3 regions of the Exiguobacterium sp. ZWU0009 genome follow, and region 1 is predicted to be linked to each of the others. Evidence: predicted binding sites of a transcription regulator. Region 1 holds the regulator's gene; each other region holds the start of a gene.
What was found. Region 1 encodes LexA, which represses DNA repair genes until DNA is damaged. Its sites were predicted from a motif close to CGAACATATGTTCG; they were not measured.
Positions count from the first base shown of each region.

Region 2: a site for LexA is predicted at 3,088-3,101, ahead of uvrB (excinuclease ABC subunit UvrB). Genes of this name have one in related genera too.
Region 3: a site for LexA is predicted at 904-917, ahead of parE (DNA topoisomerase IV subunit B). Genes of this name have one in related genera too.

Region 1 covers NZ_CP018057.1:1,173,735-1,179,279, reverse strand. The annotation lists gene tkt (transketolase) at 1-775, opposite strand, end outside; gene L985_RS06010 (DUF896 domain-containing protein) at 1,048-1,284, opposite strand; gene L985_RS06005 (YneB family resolvase-like protein) at 1,398-2,051, opposite strand; gene yneA (cell division suppressor protein YneA) at 2,097-2,384, opposite strand; gene lexA (transcriptional repressor LexA) at 2,596-3,210, shown strand; gene L985_RS05990 (metal-binding protein) at 3,242-3,712, shown strand; gene L985_RS05985 (MIP/aquaporin family protein) at 3,899-4,600, shown strand; gene glpK (glycerol kinase GlpK) at 4,644-5,545, shown strand, end outside.
Region 2 covers NZ_CP018057.1:2,566,937-2,572,481, forward strand. The annotation lists gene uvrA (excinuclease ABC subunit UvrA) at 1-1,066, opposite strand, end outside; gene uvrB (excinuclease ABC subunit UvrB) at 1,068-3,035, opposite strand; gene L985_RS13430 (PDZ domain-containing protein) at 3,242-4,405, opposite strand; gene L985_RS13435 (S41 family peptidase) at 4,428-5,545, opposite strand, start outside.
Region 3 covers NZ_CP018057.1:1,669,049-1,674,593, reverse strand. The annotation lists gene L985_RS08785 (CoA-binding protein) at 378-779, shown strand; gene parE (DNA topoisomerase IV subunit B) at 958-2,928, shown strand; gene parC (DNA topoisomerase IV subunit A) at 2,921-5,326, shown strand.

The DNA of each region.
Region 1 (5,545 bases):
ATTTACCTGATTTGTTCGGTGAACCGAAACCGATGACTGTCTTGACTTCGATCAATGTTGGTTTTGTCGTCTCTGCTTGTGCCGCCGCGATTGCTTTCGAAATCGAATCGATATCCGTTCCGTCTTCTACGCGAATGACTTGCCAGTTGTACGCTTCGAAGCGCTTCTGGACGTTTTCAGAGAATGATTTATCGAGATCGCCATCAAGTGAGATATCGTTTGAATCATACAATACGACCAATTTACCAAGACCAAGGTGACCTGCGAGTGAAGCCGCTTCAGCTGAGACACCTTCCATCAAGTCTCCGTCTCCACAGATTCCGTATGTGAAGTGATCGACGACGTTGAGATCGTCACGGTTGTATTTTGCTTCAAGATGACGCTCTGCCATCGCCATACCAACTGCCATTGCAATCCCTTGACCAAGTGGACCTGTCGTTGCGTCTACACCAGCCGTGTGACGGTATTCCGGGTGACCTGGTGTTTTTGATCCCCATTGACGGAATGATTTAAGATCATCCATTGATAGATCATATCCCGATAGGTGGAGGAGTGAGTAGAGAAGCATCGAACCGTGTCCGGCTGAAAGTACAAAACGGTCGCGGTTGAACCATTCTGGATTTTTAGGATTGTGGTTCATATGATCCGCCCAAAGCGAGAATGCCATCGGCGCTGCTCCCATTGGCATACCTGGGTGACCCGAGTTCGCCTTTTGTACGGCATCAATCGATAAGGTACGAATCGTATTAATTGCTAATTGTTCTACTGTCGTCATGTTCGTCAAAACAATCATCCTCTCTCTTTTTCACAAATTCCTACTCATTTTAGCACACTCTCAAATGTGATACAACTTTTCTAAATAGTATGTCACATTAAAATGAATGCGCTATCTATAGCCGTTCTTCCGACTCATACAGGATGTATGAATCGATGAAAGATCTCTATTAAGATGTATTGCTATCGTACAATGTTTCCTATCTAACCAATCTAACAAAAAAGAGATCCACCGATTGGGGACCTCTTCCTTACTATAGAAGAAATAAACGATTATTGTTTATTCCGTTCTTCTTCTTGTGCTTGTTTCAATTTCTCTGGTGTTACGTCCGTTCCTTCTTCATCGACGATTTTCATGCCCATGAGTTGGTTTTTGAACGATCCACGGAATGCTGCGAGATACGCTGCACGTAACTCTTTTTGCTCTGCCGTTTCGGCTTCTGATAACGGCTCGACTTTTGATTTATTCGCTAATGCATTGATTCGATCTAATTGTTCTTGTGATAACATGGAATCCCTCTTTCTGTACGACTCAAACTTGAGTTGTTCAATTGTATCCTTACTTTAAAAGAGGCTATAAAAAAAAGCAAGTTAACCGCGTCAGTCGACGGGTAACTTGCTCTTCATTCCGGGCTAGGTGTCAGTTCGCGGTATTCAAGATATCGACGATTGACCGTTGCTTTTGAAATATCATGTCCCATCCCACGCAAGGTGATGGCGATATCTGAAAACGTCAGTCCGAGCTCTCGAAGACGTACGATTTCTTCGATCGGTACGTCCTTTCGACTACGCCCAGAGTTCTCTCCTTGGCGATTCAGATTTCGTTCCGGGCGAAAGCCTTGTTCAACAGCTCGCCGCATGCCGCGCGCAATTTTTGCGTTATGCAGTTTCCGTTGATATTCTTCCACCAGTGAGACAATCTCAAGGACCATTGCTTCTGCATCCGCAAGCTGGTATTCTCCATCGGAATCAAGTGTCATCAACCGAACACCGTGCTTCTTAAACGTGTGCAAAATAGCGATTTTCGCATTCCCCCGACCAATTCGTGTGTCATCTGTCACGAGTACCGCATCTACCGCATCACGTGTCACATGGTCAAGAACCGTCAGCATTCCTTCCCGATCAACGTCATATCCACTCTCTTTTTCAGAGACGATGTCTATGACATCAAAACCCTTTTGAGACGCGACCTTGGAAAGCTCCATCCGTTGGCGTTCAATCGAACTATCTTGTGCTTCTTTTTCGGTCGACACCCGACAATAAATCACGACCTTCATCGTACCTCACATCCCTGTTCGTTCTTTCACAACTTTTCCATTTTGTCATTGTTGTGCGATTGGTACAACGATTTTGCTTTTTGAGATGACGTGTTTTGTCTCGACATCATTATTTTTGATCAACCAGTTGACGTATTCTTCATCTGACATCGAACCATCATTGTAGACTTCAGCAATTTGTTCGACTGTAGCGTTCTCATCGACCGTAACGGAAGCGGTCATCAGTTGCGCTACCTTTTCATCCGGGCGTGGTGTGAGTAAAAAGATCACGAAGGCAATACTTAATGCATAGAAGAGAATTGAAAAAGCATGAGTACGAATCGTATGAATCATCATGAATCCCTCCAAATATGAAATGAATGATTTAGAATAAATGTTCGCGGAACAATTGTTCGCATAACTCATAATAAACACAGAACCCGTGTTCGGTCAACACAAAATGTCGAACAATTGTTTGTACGCTCATTTGTTCTATGTTATAGTGAATCTAGAAACATATATTCTTACATTTCAAACTTCAATCCAGAAAGAGGTGGCAATTCGTATGCGGAAAATGTCTAAGCGCCAACAAGAGATTCTCGACTACATCGTCTCTGAAGTGAAACTGAAGGGGTATCCACCATCAGTTCGTGAAATCGGAGAAGCAGTCGGACTCGCGTCTAGCTCGACGGTACACGGTCATTTGGATCGACTCGAGAAACGGGGAATGATTCGCCGTGACCCGACGAAACCACGTGCGATTGAGATATTGCTTGATAAGCCTGAAGAAATCACGGAAGCCATCGTCCATGTTCCCGTCATCGGGAAAGTCACAGCGGGTCTTCCGATTACAGCGATTGAAAACATCGAAGAACAGTTCCCACTCCCTGCACATTATGTAGGAAACGAAACGGTCTTCATGTTAACGATCGATGGTGAATCGATGATTAACGCAGGTATTCTTGACGGCGATCGTGTCATCGTGCGCCAACAAAACACAGCAGAAAACGGAGAAATCGTCGTAGCTATGACCGAAGATAGCGAAGCGACGGTGAAACGGTTCTTCTTAGAAGATCAACAGGTACGTCTACAACCAGAAAATGACTCGATGGATCCGATGTATTTCGATAATGTCTCCATTCTTGGTAAGGTAATCGGCGTGTATCGGACGATTCATTGACGGAGGGACCAGTTACGACTGGTCTTTTTTCATGCCTTCAGGAAATGTACATGATACCGTCAATACCGTCGCACTGACGGGTTACGTTGCGTATTCGGTCGCAACGCAACAAACCGATTGGTTACCGACCGCCATTGGCATCGCTGTTGGTACTCTTTGGTTGTCACCCGACCTCGATTTAAAGTCAGAACCGTATTATCGCTTTGGACCATTTCGAGTCTTGTGGATGCCGTATGTCAAGATCATGCCTCACCGATCGATCTGGTCACATGGACTGATCATCGGAGACATCATCCGGCTTCTTTACAGTGCTGCGATTCTGATTCCGCTACTATTTTTAAGTCTATATTTTCAGGTTCTTGATTCTGCTACGATTGATTCGTGGTTCGCTTCCTTGCCTGCATTCGTCGTCGGTATCATGGTGGCAAGTACGATTCATATCCTACTAGATTATTCCAGCAGTTGGTTTCGACCTAAAAAAAGAAAAAAACGTCGTCGGTAACACCTCTTTTGCTTGCTTGCAAGCAGAATGAGGTGTTTTCTTATCCACTTTTTCGTATCTTTAAACATCAAAATAAAAAATTTCCATTCCTATATTTCAATTATATGTATTGAAAACGTTCTCAATTCGGAGTAATTTAAAGTAGAAAGGCCATTATCTGCTTTAATCCAAAGGGAGGGTTTTTGCATGAATAACTTTGTATTGGAAATGATCGGTACGATGATCCTCATCCTGCTCGGGGATGGAGTCGTCGCCGGTGTCGTCTTGAAAAAGACGAAATCGGAAAACAGCGGATGGATCGTCATCACATTCGCTTGGGGTCTTGCCGTCATGACAGCAGCATTCGTCGCTGCTGAAAGTGGAGCACACTTGAACCCCGCATTGACGATTGCACTTGCTTTGAACTCTGACCTACCGTGGGCAGACGTTCCGATCTACATTGCCGGACAACTTGTCGGAGCTTTCATCGGCGCCATTCTCGTTTGGCTTCATTACATGAAACATTTTGAAGCGACTGATGATCAAGCTGCAAAACTCGGTGTGTTCGCAACAGGTCCAGCGATTCGTCATACGCCGTCGAACTTGATTTCTGAGATCATCGGGACATTTGTTCTCGTCTTCGGTATCTTGGCACTTGGTTTAACAACGTTCGGAGATGGCTTAAAACCACTCATCGTCGGTTTACTCGTCGTCGTTATCGGTCTCTCGCTCGGTGGTACAACAGGGTATGCCATCAACCCGGCTCGTGACCTTGGACCGCGTATCGCGCACGCTATCCTACCGATTCCGAATAAAGGTTCATCTGACTGGGGCTATTCATGGATTCCTGTCGTCGGTCCGATCATCGGTGGAGCGATTGCCGTGTTCATCTATCAATTGATCTACTAAGATCACATCTCACTAACACATACCGCTCAAGGGGGATTTCGAAATGGAAAACAAGTATATCCTAGCACTCGACCAAGGTACGACAAGCTCACGTGCGATCATCTTCGATCACGATGGGAAAATCGTCAACTCGGCACAACGGGAATTCAAACAGTACTTCCCACAACCAGGCTGGGTCGAGCATGATGCAAACGAAATCTGGGGTTCGATTCTTGCCGTCATGGCCGAAGCACTCGGGACAGCAGATATCAAACCTGAGCAAATCGCTGGAATCGGCATCACGAACCAACGTGAAACAACAGTTGTCTGGAACAAAGAAACAGGCAGACCGGTCTATCACGCACTCGTTTGGCAATCGCGTCAAACGTCTGGTATCTGTGACGACTTAAAAGAACAAGGTTTGAACCAGAAGTTCCGCGACAAAACAGGACTTCTGATTGATGCCTACTTCTCTGGCACAAAAGTTAAATGGATCCTCGACAATGTCGAAGGTGCACGTGAGCAAGCAGAGAACGGTGAATTGCTCTTCGGTACGATCGATACGTGGCTCGTTTGGAAACTGTCTGGTGGAAAAACGCACATCACGGACTACACGAACGCTTCACGAACATTGATGTATAACATCTACGAACAAAAATGGGATGAAGAGTTACTCGATATCCTCGGTGTTCCTGCTTCCATGTTGCCAGAAGTTCGTCAGTCGAGTGAAGTCTACGACAAAACGGTACCGTATCACTTCTTCGGTTACGAAGTGCCAATCGCTGGTATTGCGGGTGACCAACAAGCAGCACTCTTCGGTCAAACGTGCTTCGAAGCGGGTGAAGGGAAAAACACATACGGAACAGGTTGCTTCATGCTCATGAACACAGGCGAGAAAGCCGTTTCTTCTGATCATGGACTCTTGACGACGATCGCTTGGGGCGTCGATGGAAAAGTGGAATATGC
Region 2 (5,545 bases), 1.4 Mb from region 1:
CCTTCGTGTTTCCGTTCAAGATCGTTTCACGGTGTTCTTCTGACAACTGTTCGAACGGTGTATCCATATCGATCTTGAAGTGGTCGCAGACCGCTTTGAGTAATTGTGGATAATACTGCGAGCTCGTTGGTTCCCAGGCCACGATTGCCCCTTCGTTCAATGACTTATCGGGATGTGGCACGACGAGATCAACATCGACCTCAAGCTTCGTTCCGAGACCGTCACACGACGTACAAGCACCAAATGGTGAGTTGAACGAGAACATGCGTGGTTCGAGTTCGCCGATCGAGAAGCCACAGATCGGACAAGCATGGTGTTCACTGAACAACAGTTCGTTGCCGTCCATCGTATCGACGATGACCCGACCGTCCGCGAGGCGAAGGGCAGTCTCGAGTGAGTCCGCAAGACGGGCTTCGACGTCTGGTCGCACGACGACACGATCGACGACGACTTCAATTGAGTGTTTCTTGTTTTTCTCAAGCGTGATCTCTTCGGCGAGATCCATCGTCTCTCCGTTGACACGGACGCGGACGAAACCTTCCTTCTTCAAATCGTCGAGCACCTTGACGTGCGTACCTTTGCGTCCGGAAACGATTGGCGCGAGAATTTGCAGACGGGTCCGCTCCGGCAACTCCATCACTTGGTCAACCATCTGACTGATCGTCTGGCTCGAAATCTCGATTCCGTGATTCGGACAGATCGGTTTACCAATCCGTGCGTACAACAGACGCAAATAGTCATAGATCTCTGTGACCGTTCCAACCGTCGAACGTGGGTTTTTACTCGTCGTCTTCTGGTCGATTGAAATTGCTGGACTCAGTCCTTCAATCGTATCGACATCCGGTTTATCCATCTGTCCGAGGAACTGACGGGCATAGGCAGATAAACTTTCGACATAACGCCGTTGTCCTTCAGCGTAAATCGTATCGAAGGCAAGCGATGATTTCCCTGACCCGGACAAGCCCGTCAAGACGACGAGCTGATCGCGGGGGATTTCGACATCGATGTTTTGTAGATTATTGACGCGAGCGCCTTTGATGATAATCTGATTCTTCTTTTCTCCCAACTTAGGCACCTGCTTTCAATTCTAATATGAGGTCGCGGAGCTCAGCAGCTCGTTCGAACTGCATGTCTTTCGCCGCTTGACGCATCTCTTGGTCGAGCTGTTCAAGCAACGTTTCGCGCTCCGGTTTTTTGAGTTTGTTGAACTTCTCGAGTTTTTCGACGGTGTCGTCGCTCTCGATCGTCGTACTGATGACACCACGGACATCCTTTTTGATCGTCTGCGGCGTGATGCCATGTTCTTCGTTGAACGCCATCTGGATTGCGCGACGGCGTTCCGTCTCATCGATCGCGCGTTGCATCGAATCGGTGACTTTATCAGCAAACAAGATGACGTGTCCTTCCGAGTTCCGCGCCGCTCGACCAATTGTTTGAATCAGCGAACGATCCGACCGCAGGAACCCTTCCTTATCGGCATCGAGAATCGTCACGAGTGAGACTTCTGGAATATCGAGTCCTTCTCGTAACAAGTTGATCCCGACGAGGACATCGTATTTCCCGAGTCGTAAGTCACGGATGATTTCAATCCGTTCCAGCGTCTTGATCTCCGAGTGCATGTAGTTGACCTTGACACCATTCTCCTTCAAGTAGTCGGTCAAGTCTTCTGCCATCTTCTTCGTCAGTGTCGTCACGAGAACACGTTCGTTCTTCGCGACCCGGTCACGGATGTTATCCATCAAGTAATCGATTTGTCCCGTGATCGGATGAATCTCGATCGTTGGATCAACGAGACCGGTCGGACGGATGATTTGCTCGACCATCTCTTTCGAATGTTCGAGTTCATACGGTCCTGGTGTCGCCGAGATATAGATCGCCTGACTGACTTTTTCCTCGAACTCCTCGAACCGTAACGGACGGTTATCTTTCGCCGACGGGAGACGGAAACCGTGGTCGACGAGGACTTGTTTCCGCGCCTGGTCTCCGTTGTACATCCCGCGAATTTGCGGCAATGTGACGTGTGACTCATCGGCGACGAGCAAGAAGTCTTTCGGGAAGTAATCAAGCAACGTATACGGTGTTGCACCTTCCGGCATCAAGTTCAAGTGACGCGAGTAGTTCTCGATTCCGGAACAATAGCCCATCTCACGCATCATCTCGAGATCGTAGTTCGTTCGTTGCTCAAGGCGTTGCGCTTCAAGTAGCTGATTGTCTTCGCGTAATTTCGCGAGTTGGACTTCCAGTTCCTTCTCGATGTTCGCGATCGCTTTCTGAAGACGGGTATCTCCCGTCACGAAGTGGGACGCCGGGAAGATTGAGATATGCTCGCGGTCTGCGACGATCTCACCTGTCAGCGGATCCATGTCACGAATCCGTTCAATCTCATCACCGAAGAACTCGACCCGGACACACTGTTCGTCGCGTGACGCCGGGAAGATTTCGACGACGTCTCCTCGGACACGGAACCGTCCTCGTTGGAAATCGATGTCGTTACGCTCATACTGAATGTCGATCAGACGACGGAGCATCTCGTTACGCCCCATCTCATTGCCGACACGTAGTGACAAGACGTGATTGTTGTACTCTTCCGGGTTACCGAGACCATAGATACACGAGACAGACGCAACGATCAAGACGTCCTCCCGTTCGAACAGGGCGGACGTCGCCGAGTGACGTAGTTTATCAATCTCATCGTTGATCGAAGAGTCCTTCTCAATGAACGTATCCGTCGATGGGACATACGCTTCCGGCTGATAATAATCATAAAAACTAACGAAGTATTCGACCGCATTGTTCGGGAAGAATTCCTTGAACTCCGAGTAGAGTTGTCCCGCTAGTGTTTTGTTGTGGGCAAGGACGAGCGTCGGTTTCTTGATTTCCTTAATGACGTTCGAGACCGTGAACGTCTTCCCGGTACCAGTCGCCCCAAGCAACGTCTGATGTCGTTCGCCTTGTTTTAGCCCAGTCACCAATTTTTCGATTGCCGTCGGCTGATCACCGCCTGGCTCAAATGGTGAAACGAGTTCAAATTCCATCGTTTGCTTCCCCCTCATCACGTAAAAAATCTATTTTTATTGTACCACTTTACGAACAAACATTCGATTATGAAGTGCTCCTTTTAGGAAGTTACCCTTTTTTTCGAAAATGCAAAAGTTTCTTTTTTGCTTCGAGTGTTGATCCTCGATTTTTCTGCCGACAAAAAAATCCCCGTCACGGCTGTTCCGTGACAGGGATGTACTCGTTAATGCAAGGACCGCACTTTAGTGCGACCATGGACCGGCTCATTGACGAACAGGATGCCGAGCTCATGATGATCTTGTTCATAGAAGGCACGTTGCGCAAACCGGATGTCTCCGTTATGGTTCATGACTTCAAGACGCAGATACGGTTTGTGTTTTTGGATGGCTTCGTAGAACGATGTTTCCGAATCGACCTTTTCACCATTGACCTTATAAATCGCTTCGCCCGGAATCAAGCCCATCTCGGCAGCTGGTTTATCAGGTAGCGTTCCGAGAATGACGGCACCACGCGTTCCATTGAGGAACAATGGGGTCTGTGCCCGGTTCAATCGCTTGACCCGCTGATGCAACACAATGTGCAGGACGAGCAACAAGACGATTCCGTACAGCCATTCAGCTTGTCCGGTGACGTATGCAAGAACCGTCAAGAGAATCGCGACGAGACTCGTAATCAAACGTCCTTGAACGAGCGGACGCATCAATTCTTTCGGCAACTTACCCGTAAAGAGGAAGCTGAAGCCGATCGGTAACCAGAGAACGATCGGAACGAGCTCTGGGAAGCTGTAACGTGGCCACCAGGCTTCAAGCACGTCGCCCGGAACAAAGACGAGCAAAGGCAATAGCCAAAGTTTATTCGCTGACAGCCCACCGATGAAGCGACCACGCTTCGAGACGACGAGTGACGGTGACAGGCGTCGTTGCCCGCGCCACCAGACGAGTAGACATTCCGCGACGAGCGTTAACGTCGCAAGCAATAAAATCATTTTCGGCTCAACCGCTCGAACCGGATCAAGACGTGAATCCATTAGGAACCAACCGGCAAGTCCAAGCAAGACGATCGGCCAAAGCGGTACGTTCAAGCGAACGATGCCGATCAACAGCAGGACACTTGAGAATCCGAGTAACAGCAAAGCGTATTGCGGCGTCAGCGTCAATCCGAGCCAGCCACTGACGACGGATAAGACGAGACCAACGAGTAACCCTGGTAAAAGTGTTTCGAGGACATCGCTTCGTTTTCCGTGTGTCCGGGAGCGAAATAGTCCACGTTCCCGTTTGACACGCCGGATGCCGATGACCCAACTGACAAGGAGTGCTAACCACAAGGTCGGACTGGCGATGAGACTAATCGCGGTCCAACCAATTTCATCGAGTAATTCCACGCGCATTCAGACCTCTTTCCATTCCTTATTATTGAGCAGCGACCTCGAGTGCTTTTTTCCGCTGGACGTCATTTTTGTCGTCCTCGAGTTTCTTCAGGAGACGCGTCTCCATCTCACCCGCTGTCTGCTGATCGATTTTTCCAGTGATGTCGAGCTTCGCATCCTTTTGTAAGGCTTCGACAGCTTGCTTCATCGTGTCACCGAAATACCCATCCTGTCCTTTTGGCTCGTAACCGATTGCTTCGAGAACTAAGTGAGCGTTTTCGACCGATTTACCGTAATCGCCGACTTCAAGCGACTTTTTGTCAGTCAGGATCTTCGTGACGTTGAAGTACGCTGGTTGCTTGACTTCAATCGTTGGCTTGACCCCTTTTTTATGGATCCAGTTACCGTCCGGCGTCAGCCATTTGTTTGTTGTCAACTTCAAATCACTACCGTCCTTTAAATCATACGCACTTTGGACGATGCCTTTACCGAACGATTTTGTACCGACGACCTCAGCCCCGGCACCTTCCTTCAGACCGGCTGCCAGAATCTCGGATGCTGACGCTGATCCGCCGTCTTCGAGCACGACGATGTTATAAGGTTTCTTCTCGTCTGCCTTCCCGAATTCCTGCTGCCGCTCCCCTTTATTGTTCTCGACTTGATAAATCGGAACGTCCTTCGGAATGAATGGTGCAATCATACTTGAGACAGCCGTCAAAAGACCACCCGGATTCCCGCGGACGTCGATGACGAGTCCATCGATATTCTGACTCTCGAGTTTCGCAAGCCCCTTCTCGAACTCTTTAGCCGTCGGTTCTGAGAACTGCGTCACTTGCAAGACACCAATTTTCTTCCCGTTGACGTCTTCCGTCGACGTATAGACCGTTTCAATCGGAATCGTATCCCGTTTGATCGTGATGTCCATCGCGTCTTGTCCACTACGTTGAATCGTTAGGACGACGTTCGTTCCTTTTTCACCACGGATTTTCTTGACCGCCTGATCCGTCTTTTGCCCTTTCGTCGACTTGCCGTCGATTTCTAAAATGACGTCACCAGGTTTGATCCCGGCTTTTTCAGCGGGTGATCCCTTGATTGGTGAGACGATGACGATTGACTCGCCTTTTTGTTCAAGCGTCGCACCAATCCCTTCGAAGGAAGACG
Region 3 (5,545 bases), 500 kb from region 1:
TGTTTGCGTGAAATAGTTATTTCACGCAACTTTAAATTATCAGACAGGGAGCTCTCAGTTGCATCGACAACATACTGGACGGGTCGTTGGTCAACTCAATGCACGTGAGAATTCAACCTATTTTTTATGATTTTTAAGCTGCAATATTCTCTGTAATAACAATAATAGTATTATGTCACCTAAAACATCAAAAAAGAATGAATATTCAATTTCGCTCTCAGTTGCATCGAGAAGCTGTTCGACGGGTCATTGGTCGACTCATTTGATTTCAAGACGATTTCTGAAAAACGTCGAAAACATGCTCGATTTCGCATACTTCATCTTGGTTCGGGTATAGAGTGTTAGGTAAGAGTTATTTTCATAAGGGGGAGTTCTAGATGATTACCGATCAACAAGCACGTCAATATTTGAAGGATGCCAAACGCATTGCGGTCGTCGGCGTCTCAAGTGATTCCGGGAAGACGGCGAACTGGATCGCTGACTACTTAGTCCAACATGGATACGAAGTCATTCCAGTCAATCCGACGTTAAACGAGTGGAACGGTCAAAAAGTCTATCCGAGTGTCGCGAGCATTCCAGGGCACATCGATATCGTCGATGTTTTCCGTCGGTCGGAGTTTTTAGCGGATGTCGCGAAAGATGCTGTCGCTCATGGTGACGTCGGGATGATTTGGAATCAGCTCGGTCTCTCAAGTGTTGAAGCCGAGAGCCTGGCACTCGGTGCCGGCATTCCTTATATTGAGAATCGTTGCATCAAGATTGAGCATCAATATCTGTGAGTCATCGCACGATTTCAGGCATCTTCACCCGTTCGTGAAGGTGTCTTTTTTCATGCGCTTTACAGGTTATGCTTGTCAGGAAGCAAGAAGATGCCTACAATTAGAGACAGACTACTCGAAATAACGAACGAACGTTTGTAAAAACGACGTCGTAATTTCGAATTTTGAGGTGAAATGAATGGCGACAGACTTAAATAACTACAATGATGATGCCATACAGGTGCTCGAAGGACTCGAAGCAGTCCGGAAGCGCCCAGGTATGTATATCGGTTCAACCGATCACCGTGGACTTCACCATCTCGTCTACGAGATCGTTGATAACGCGATCGATGAGGCGCTTGCAGGTTTCGGGGAACAAATTGATGTCACGATTCATAAAGATAATGCGATTACGGTGCGTGACCATGGACGCGGAATGCCGACGGGGATGCATGCGTCTGGTAAACCAACAGCAGAAGTCATCTTCACCGTCCTTCACGCCGGTGGTAAGTTCGGTCAGGGCGGTTACAAGACGTCCGGTGGATTACACGGCGTTGGGGCGTCAGTTGTTAACGCCTTATCAACGGACTTGAAAGTGACGATCTTCCGTGACGGAAAACAATATGAGCAAACGTTCGAAAACGGCGGGATGCCGAAAACGACATTGCTTGAAACAGGTACGACACGTCAAAAAGGAACGAGCGTCTACTTTAAGCCAGATGGCTCGATCTTCAGTACGTTAACCTATAATTACGATACGCTCGCGGAACGGTTGCGCGAATCCGCCTTCTTGCTGAAGGGTCTGAAGATTACGCTGACGGACGAACGGTCCGATAAGCAGGACATCTTCCAGTACCAAGACGGTGTTAGTGAATTCGTCCAGTACTTGAACGATGATAAAGACACACTGCATCCGACGGTTGCGTTCGAAGGAACAGAAAACGAGATCGAAGTCGATATCGCCTTCCAGTTCACGGATGCATACTCGGAAAACGTTCTTTCGTTCGTCAACAACGTCCGGACACGCGACGGTGGAACACACGAAGTCGGCGCGAAGACAGCAATGACACGGGTCATGAATGAATATGCCCGGAAGAACACGCTCTTGAAGGAAAAAGATAAGAACCTCGACGGAAACGATATCCGCGAAGGCTTGACGATGATTGTCTCGATCCGGATTCCGGAAGAATTCCTTCAGTTCGAAGGACAAACGAAGTCGAAACTCGGTTCACCGGAAGCGCGGACGAGCTGTGACGCTGTCATCAGTCGTCGTCTCTCGACGTACTTGGAAGAAAACCCGCAAACGGCGACGCTGTTGATCAAAAAAGCGATCCGCGCAGCGCAAGCTCGGGAAGCGGCACGAAAAGCCCGCGAAGAAGCACGAAACGGGAAAAAGAAGAAACGTTCGAGTATCTTGAACGGGAAACTGACGCCTGCTGCTTCGAAGAACGCGGACAAGAATGAACTGTTCCTCGTCGAGGGTGATTCTGCCGGTGGTTCCGCGAAACAAGGACGAAATCGGACGTTCCAAGCGATTCTTCCACTCCGTGGTAAGGTCTTGAACACAGAAAAAGCGAAACTCGCTGACATCATGAAAAATGAAGAGATCAACACGATCATTCACGCGATTGGTGGCGGTGTTGGAGCTGATTTCGACTTGTCAGATTGCAATTTTGATAAAGTCATCATCATGACCGATGCCGATACCGATGGCGCGCATATCCAAGTCTTGCTATTGACGTTCTTCTTCCGCTACATGCGTCCGTTGATTGATGCTGGGAAGGTCTTCGTTGCCTTACCACCGCTCTACCGTGTCTCAAAAGGAAAAGGCAAATCGGAGAAGTTCGAATATGTCTGGGACGAAGAGACACTTAAGAAAACGACGAAGAAATTCGGCAAAGGCTATATGATCCAGCGTTACAAAGGACTCGGAGAGATGAATGCACCACAGCTCTGGGAAACAACGATGGATCCGGAGACACGGACGTTGATTCGGGTCACGATCGACGATGCTGCCGTAGCGGAAAAACGCGTTTCTGTCCTCATGGGTGATAACGTCGGACACCGCCGGACGTGGATCGAGGACAATGTCGCCTTCGGTCTCGCGGAAGACCTCTCGATCATCGAGAATGAGCACGTGACGAAAGAGAGTGTGAACGAACATGTCTAATCTACAAAACATCCTGAACCTGTCGCTCGAGCAAGTCGTCGGCGACCGGTTTGGTCGTTATTCGAAATATATCATCCAAGATCGTGCCTTACCGGATGCCCGTGATGGTCTGAAACCGGTACAACGCCGGATCTTGTATGCGATGCATACGGAAGGTAACCTGTTTGACCGTGCCTACCGGAAATCGGCAAAGACGGTCGGTGTCGTCATCGGTAACTACCATCCGCATGGTGACTCGTCAGTCTATGAAGCAATGGTCCGCTTGAGCCAAGAGTGGAAGCTCCGTTATCCGTTAATCGATATGCAAGGGAACAACGGATCGATCGACGGCGATAGCGCGGCAGCGATGCGGTATACGGAAGCCCGTTTATCGAAAGTTTCAAGCCTCATTCTCGACGGGATTAACAAACAAACTGTCGATTACACGCTGAACTTCGATGATACGACGGAAGAACCACTCGTCTTACCGTCACTACTGCCGAACTTGCTGATGAACGGTTCGACGGGGATTTCCGCTGGTTACGCAACCGAGATTCCACCGCACCACGCGGGAGAAGTCCTCGATGCTGCGATTGGTCGGATCTCAGGGACGGTCCAGAACGTCGATGACTTATTGACACATATGCAAGGTCCTGATTTCCCGACTGGTGGTGTCGTCCAAGGGCTTGATGGCATCAAGAAGGCGTTCGAGACAGGACGCGGGAAAGTCATCATCCGCTCGCGCTCAACGATTGAGACACTGCGGGGCGGTCGTCAACAAATCGTCATCACGGAGCTCCCGTATGAGGTCAATAAAGCCAATCTCGTCAAACGGATGGAAGAACTCCGTCTCGATAAAAAGGTCGAAGGGGTTGCGGAAGTTCGTGATGAGACCGACCGCGACGGCTTACGCGTCGTCATCGAGTTGAAGAAGGAAGCGGACGCAGAAGGTGTCTTACACTTCTATCTCAAACAGACTGACTTACAAATTGCTTATAACTACAACATGGTCGCGATCCATGAGCGGACACCGCGGCAAATGGGCGTCTTGACGTTGCTTGATGCCTATCTTGCACACGTCAAGGAAGTCGTCATCCGCCGGACAGCATTTGACCTCGAACAAGCGAAACGCCGTCAGGAAGTCGTTTCTGCCTTGATGACAGCAATCTCTGTTCTCGATGAGACGCTTGCCTTGATCCGTTCTGCGTCGAACAAAGCGGACGCGAAAGACAAGCTGATCACGCGCTTCAACTTCACGGACCGTCAAGCGGAAGCCGTCGTCATGCTCCAGCTATACCGGTTAACGAATACCGATATCGTCGAGTTGCAGGAAGAAGCTGCGAAACTCGAGAAGGAAATCGCTCGTCTCGAGAAGATCCTCAACGATGAAAAGACACGGAATCGTCTGATCATCAAGGAATTGACAGTCTTGAAGGAACAAGTCGCGGACAAACGTCGCTCGACGATTGAAGCGGAAGTTGAAGAACTGAAGCTGAAGACGGAAGTCATGATCGCTGTCGAAGAAACGATGGTCTTCCTATCGAAAAACGGTTACGTCAAACGCTCGTCGCTTCGTTCATTCGGTGCCTCGAACGACTTGCCGGACTTGAAGGAACAGGATCGTCCGTTGCTCCAAGGGCAAGCGATGACGACCGACCACTTGATCGTCTGGACTGTTCGTGGAAACTACTTGCTGATTCCGGTCCACCAATTACCGGATACGAAATGGAAGGATGGCGGTCAACACGTCGCAAACCTCGTTCCACTCGAACCGGGCGACCGGGTCCTCTCAGCGGATCTCGTTCGTTCGTTCGACGAAGCACAGCATTGCTTGTTCGTCACTCGTCAAGGAATGGTCAAACGCTCGAAACTGAGTGACTACAACGCGCAGCGGAAGTCAAAACCGCTCCAAGGCGTCCGTCTGAAGGCAGACGACGAAGTCTTGTATGCGCAGGTCTCAACGGGTCAGACCGACCTGTTCCTCGCGACACAGAACGGCTTCGGGCTCTGGTTCACGGAAGACGACGTCCCAGTCGTTGGTGTCCGAGCTGCCGGTGTCAAGGCGATCAACCTGAAGGATCAGGATGTCGTTGCGGGTGCGATCGGCTTCAAGGAAGCACCACAGATCGTCCTCTTGACGCAACGCGGTGCTTTGAAGAAGATGCGTCTCGCGGATCAGTTCCAAGTCTCGAGCCGTGCGCTCCGTGGCTTACAGTTGCTCCGTGATTTGAAATCGAAACCACACCAAGTCGCAGCACTGATCGACGTCACACAAGCGAAAGAATTGGTCCTCAGCGGGAAAGAGCAAGAGAAAACGATCCAAATTGGTTCGTTATCGTTCCTCGACCGCTTGTCGAACGGTTCATTTGCTTACGATGAAGAGAAATTTGGTCCATTGCTTGACTGGTATACACGATAAAATGCAGCTCCTCCGGTTAACGGGGGAGCTTTTTTAGATTTAACGGGGCAGGAGAGGGGGATTTTGAGACGAACGCTCGGAATTTTGAGATTTATCGCTATAAATATCGTTTACAAATTGAAACACTGACCAATAACGGCTACAATAGAAGAAATAGTCAGGTCACGATTCGTCACGAACAAGCGTCGGGTCACGCGTCTCCGCAGCTTTGCTTATAGC